Regions from separate parts of the Ferdinandcohnia sp. GQ5 genome, predicted to be linked through region 2. Evidence: predicted binding sites of a transcription regulator. Region 2 holds the regulator's gene; the other holds the start of a gene.
What was found. The regulator NrdR, encoded in region 2, represses ribonucleotide reductase genes. The targets are predictions, from matches to a motif close to AACACNATATATNGTGTT.
Positions count from the first base shown of each region.

Region 1: a site for NrdR is predicted at 1,563-1,580, ahead of AC6CHV_RS12265 (vitamin B12-dependent ribonucleotide reductase). Genes of this name have one in related genera too.

Region 1 covers NZ_JCAXEW010000008.1:210,362-213,566, reverse strand. The annotation lists gene AC6CHV_RS12275 (rhodanese-like domain-containing protein) at 1-374, opposite strand, end outside; gene lipM (octanoyltransferase LipM) at 499-1,335, shown strand; gene AC6CHV_RS12265 (vitamin B12-dependent ribonucleotide reductase) at 1,677-3,205, shown strand, end outside.
Region 2 covers NZ_JCAXEW010000031.1:1,772-4,976, forward strand. The annotation lists gene AC6CHV_RS24980 (glyceraldehyde-3-phosphate dehydrogenase) at 1-121, shown strand, start outside; gene speD (adenosylmethionine decarboxylase) at 355-735, shown strand; gene AC6CHV_RS24990 (cytosolic protein) at 845-1,228, shown strand; gene nrdR (transcriptional regulator NrdR) at 1,478-1,936, shown strand; gene AC6CHV_RS25000 (replication initiation and membrane attachment family protein) at 2,291-3,205, shown strand, end outside.

The DNA.
Region 1 (3,205 bases), on a different contig from region 2:
TTTTTAAAGCCGCCTTGAAGTTGGTAAAGGTCTTTGTACCCTTTTCTACGAAGTAATTGGGCTGCACGACCACTACGAACCGTGTTTTGGCAGTACAAGTAGACTGGTTTATCAGGTCTGATTTCTGTTAAACGTTGTTTCATTTGGGATAATGGTATATTACGTGCGCCTAGAATATGACCCCCGTCAAATTCGTTTGGTTCACGTACATCAATTAGTTGTGCTTTACGATATCCTTCGCGGAACTGTTCCTCAGTTAAAACAGTTACGATTTTACGCTGGTAGAAGAATGTAAATATAGCGTATGCGATGATTGCACCCAAAACAATTAAAAGTATTTCCAAAATCAATCTACTCCTTTTTCTATCTCTCATTTTCTATTATATTCGTGTGACTTAAAAGAATCAAAGGAATTCTCTGGAGTATTTGATTTTGAATTTCAATTTTGTTCTGATAGACTAAGGGAGGTTGATAATTTTTGATTAAAGAGGGTTTAGTATGGGAAAAGAGGTATGGAGATTTATTGATTCAGGCGATTGTTCCCCTGAGTTTAATATGGCTTTAGATGAAGCATTGCTTGATTGGAACAGTGAGGGTAAAATTCCTCCAACCATTCGTTTTTATGGCTGGAATCCACCGACTCTTTCAATAGGTTATTTTCAAAAGGTAGAAAGAGAAATCGATTTAGAAGCTGTCAAAAAATATGGTCTTGGTTTTGTTCGTCGACCAACGGGTGGTAGAGGGGTTCTACATGATAAAGAGTTAACTTATAGTGTGATTGTATCGGAAGAGCATCCTGAGATGCCACACACGGTAACTGAAGCATATCGTGTTATCTCAGAAGGAATCTTACAGGGCTTTCGAAAGTTGGGTCTCGATGCTTATTTTGCAGTTCCAAAAACGAGCGAAGAACGAGAAGGCTTAAAAAATCCACGTTCTGCAGTTTGTTTCGATGCACCTTCCTGGTACGAACTTGTTGTCGAAGGAAGAAAGGTAGCCGGGAGTGCTCAAACGAGACAGAAGGGTGTCATTCTTCAGCACGGATCAATTCTACTAGATATAGATGAGGATAAATTATTTGACCTATTTAAATATCCGAGTGAGCGTGTAAGGGAAAGAATGCAACGGAATTTTAAAAATAAAGCAGTTGCAATCAATGCATTAAGGGAGAATCCGGTTACGATTGATGAAGCCAAACAGGCTTTTAAAGAAGGTTTTGAGGAAGGACTAAATATAGTACTTGAACCTTATCATTTGACTGATGAGGAATTGGATTATGTTCATGGGATTGCAGAGAAACGCTATAAAACAGATGAATGGAATTTTAAACGATAACGACTTTTTTAGTCGTTTTTTACTTGGCTAAAAGACCTATCCTTGGTATTATTAGGTTTGTTCTTTTAAGGGAAAAATCAACCGACAAAATTCTTCAAAAAAGATGAAATAATTTAGTTTACCTAGATTTTCCTCTGTTTTACTTTATATCTTATACTATTTTCAGTTTGACAAAAAAGATTTTATTTATCTAAAAATCAATATATAGTAGTGTCGAAAATTATTTTAACACTATATATTGATTTTTTTATTGTCTTTCAAATAGATATATGGTACTTTAATTTTATCATATAAAAAATAAACCTTATGTAGATTAATAGATTTTAAAGGGAGATGTGGGAATGACTGTTGTGCTAGAAAAAATGAATATGAATGTTGAAAGGCTGAACCAGGATATACGCCTTTTTCCTCAAGTCCATCCAATTACGGAGGACATGAAGATTACCCACAAGGGCGTATCAAGGCTCGTAATGCTTGATCGGTATACATTTAAGGATACCGAAAAAATTACTCTGGCAGAAGGTGACTTTGTTGTTCTAACAATCAAGGAAGATCCAAAGTTTCCAGCTCGTGGTTTAGGTTTCATCATTGACATTGATTGGGAACAGAAGACAGCACAGGTGCTTGTTGAAGAAGAGTATCGTGGCGTGTTGGACAAGCCAGAAGAAATTGAGACAGGTATTGTTAATCGTTCACTTGATGTTATCGAGAAGCCTCTTGAAATTTTCTATGAGCAAATTGCAAAAAGAAATGCCACTGGTTTAGCTGCAGTAGAGAAAACGGAGGAGAAGCGCAAAGAATGGTTTGAAAAGTTCTATCAAGAGCTTGTAAATCTAAACTTCATTCCAGCTGGACGTGTTCTTTACGGAGCTGGTGCGGATACTGATGTTACGTACTTTAACTGTTACGTAATGCCATATGTACAGGATTCTCGTGAAGGTATCTCTGAGCACCGAAAACAGGTTATGGAAATCATGAGCCGTGGTGGCGGTGTCGGAACAAACGGTTCTACACTACGCCCACGCAACACACTAGCACGCGGTGTAAACGGTAAGTCATCTGGTTCCGTTTCATGGCTTGATGACATTGCGAAACTTACACATCTAGTTGAGCAAGGTGGTTCGCGCAGGGGAGCTCAAATGATCATGCTTCAATCTGATCACCCTGACATTATTGAATTCATCATTTCGAAGATGCAAAATCCAAGAATTCTTCGTTATTTAATGGAAAATACACAAGATGCAACAATTAAAAAATATGCTCAAGAAAAGCTAAAGTTCACTCCATTCACGGAACAGGAAATTCAAATGTATCAAGGAATTGTAAATTACAAGCAAATTCCTGGTTATGGTGGTTTTAGTGAAAAAATCATTAAAGATGCTGAACAAAAAATAGTGACTGGCGGAACTTACAGTGTTCATAATCCAGAGTTCTTAACGGGTGCAAACATTTCCGTTTGTATTACTAAAGACTTCATGCAAGCTGTTGAAGAAGACGGGTTATATGAACTTAAATTCCCGGATGTTGAAAGCTACAATGAAGAAGAAATGAAAATCTACAATGAAGAATGGCACAAGGTTGGGGACGTACGTGAGTGGGAAAAACTTGGCCATAAAGTACGTGTGTACCGTAAAATCAAAGCAAGAGATCTTTGGAACTTAATCAATATCTGCGCAACGTACGCTGCAGAACCAGGAATTTTCTTCATCGATAATGCAAACGACATGACTAATGCACAAAGCTATGGTCAAAAAGTTGTTGCAACAAATCCTTGTGGGGAGCAACCTCTCGCACCTTATTCAGTATGTAACCTTGCAGCGGTTAACTTAGCTGAAATGGTTGATAAAGACACAAAGACTGTTAACTTTGA
Region 2 (3,205 bases):
GCGTAAGGTAAAGGTATTAGCTTGGTACGATAATGAATGGGGATATTCTTGTAGAGTCGTAGATTTAGTCAAATTTGTTGGCGAAAAAATTATCCAAAAAACTGAAGCAAAAGTCGGTTAAATCAAAAACCTTCCCAATTGTGGGAAGGTTTTATTATTTAGTTTAATAAAACGTATTGCTAAATGTATATAAACTTAGTATACTAGTTTTCGTGAACTTCTTAAAAGCTTATGCTTTTGTAGCTACTTAAAGGGTTAGGACCTCTCTGGACTAACTTTCCCCCGTGGTAGTTATGCTCATGCTTTACGCGAAGAACTCATCGAAATTATGGTAAGAGGGGGAACAATTAAATTATGGAAACTATGGGACGTCATGTAATCTCTGAATTATGGGGTTGCGATTTTGAAAAATTAAACGACATGCAAGGTATTGAAGAAACTTTTGTTCAAGCGGCACTAAAGTCAGGTGCAGAAATTCGTGAAGTAGCTTTTCACAAATTTGCTCCACAGGGAGTTAGTGGTGTTGTTATCATCTCTGAATCACATCTAACGATTCACAGTTTTCCTGAACATGGATACGCAAGTATAGATGTGTACACATGTGGAGATTTAGATCCGAATATTGCTGCAGACTATATTGCTGAGGCACTTGGTGCACAAACACGCGAGAATATTGAACTTCCACGTGGTATGGGACCAGTACAAGTAAAGCCAGCACAAGTAAAAGTACTTTAAAAATAAATAAGAATCAACTAAAATAGAAAGAGGTGTATAAATTACACCTCTTTTTTACATTTAGAACAGTAATTTTCATTTATATAGATAAAAATAGGGAGTGGAACTAATGGGATTGCAAACGTTTTTTTCTAATCACAGCGAGACGAGAGACAAACATTCGGACGAGCAGTTAAGAAGTCATTATTATAAAACAACAAATAAAAAGGCGATTGATGCTGTAAAAAAGGTTATTAATCATTTAGATGGTTACCATATTAACTCTGTATCAGAAGAACGAGGGGAAATAAGCATTTCAATAAAAAAAGGAAGAAAAGCCTTTGTGGTTGCAACTGTTGTCTCTGTAAGACCGTTTGAAACAGCGATTGACTTCGCGGTTACAACCGAAACACTTTTATTACCTATAGACTTTGGCTACAGTAAAAAAGTCATTATGAATTTATATCAACGCTTAGATAAAGAACTTCCTCTTATAGGTAAAAAAGATTCATAAGTCGGATTTATGATGAGAACCCCTTGTCCAATGAAAATCTTTCTTATAATATGAATACATAGAGTGTGTGTTCAAAAAAGAGGGTGAAAAGGACCAAGAATTTCAAGGCGGTGCAGCTTTGAGTACCGGAGCGTATGCAGTTAATACGTGAGGAACGCAGAAGCAAGCCAACGCAGAAATTTGATGTGTCATTTTTGACCGAATTTTTGAACATCCTATAGAGATCTCCTAAGAAGGGAGTTGTTAGGAATGAGATGCCCTACTTGTCAACATAATGGAACGAGAGTCTTGGATTCACGCCCAGTTGATGATAGTCGTTCAATCCGTAGAAGACGAGAATGTGAAAAATGCCAGTATCGGTTTACGACATTTGAAAAAGTGGAAGAAATTCCTTTGATTGTGGTTAAAAAAGAAGGTACCCGCGAGGAGTTCAGCAGGGAAAAGATGCTGCGGGGGCTAATTAAAGCGTGTGAAAAACGTCCAGTTTCCTTGAAACAATTAGAGGATATCACTCATGACGTTGAAAAGGAACTACGTAGTCAAGGGATTGCAGAGGTCAATAGCGATATTATTGGTGAATATGTAATGAACCATTTGGCAAAGGTAGATGAAGTTGCGTATGTTCGTTTTGCATCAGTTTACCGCCAATTTAAAGATATAAATGTTTTTATCGATGAATTAAAGGAATTAATAAAAAGAGAACGCTAAAGGGCTTAAGATACGTGTTAAGCTCTTTTTTGAACTATAAATGCGTGTTCAAAAATGAGGTTAAAAAGGACCACGTCGACAAAAACGCTACGGCCTCATGTTTTGTCGACACTAGCACGTCCTGTGCGTCGTAATTTCAAGGCGTCGCGAGCTCCCGAGTACCGGCGCGAGTAACTGCTTGAGTTAACTCCCTTGCAGCCTTGCGCTGAGGAATTGTCATCGTGAATAATCTAGTAGACGCAAGCACATAACCAGGTTATTCACAATGTACTTGGAGCAGTTTACGCAGAAATTCGATGTGTCCTTTTCGGCCGACTTTTTTGACATCCTATAAAAATGGAAGGCTTTGATGAAATGGAGCATTGGAAGGAATTAGTACCAGTTGATCGTTATATTGTGCATTCTGCTGACCTTTTGCATGATTATGACCGGAAAATTGTATCTTTGCTTTACCAACCTCTTATTGGAATGAAAGCCTTCAGTCTATATATGACTTTGTGGAGTGAGTTGGAGCAAAACCGACTATGGGGAGAGGAAAGTACCCATTATACGTTAATGGCACTGTTACAAACGAATCTACAGGATATTTATCAAGAACGATTAAAGCTTGAAGGTATCGGCTTATTAAAAACATTTGTAAAATCCGATGAGCATTCTAGGAGTTTTATCTATGAGTTGCAGGCACCACTCTCACCTAGAGCTTTTTTTACAGATGGTGTTCTTAATGTTTATTTGTATAACAGATTAGGAAAAGGTAAATTTTTTAAACTCAAGCAGTTCTTTTCAGATCATGAACCTGATTTAGATTCATATAAACCGATTACGAAAGCATTTAATGAGGTATTTGCCTCTGCTCAAGTCTCGAAAATGATTTCATCGATTAGTGATGAAATGAAAAGCAATCTTGAACGTGATGACAATACAGAATACATGGATCGTAGTCATGAGAAAAAGCTTGTAATCGAAAACGAAATCTTTAATTTCGATTTGTTTTTTGCAGGTCTTTCAGATGTAATGATTCCGAGAAATGCCATTACACCTAGAGTAAGAGAAGCAATCACTAAGCTTTCTTTTCTTTATGGAATCGATCCGGTTGAGATGCAGGGGATTGTTATGAGTGCTTTTGATCCAAACGAAAAAATTGATATCGAAAAATTAAGAAAGGCTTCAAGAGACTGGTATCAATTTGAAACTGGTAATGAATTACCTAATTTAACAGAAAGGGTTCAACCATTACCAAATCAAACAATGGTAAACAAAGTTCCTCAA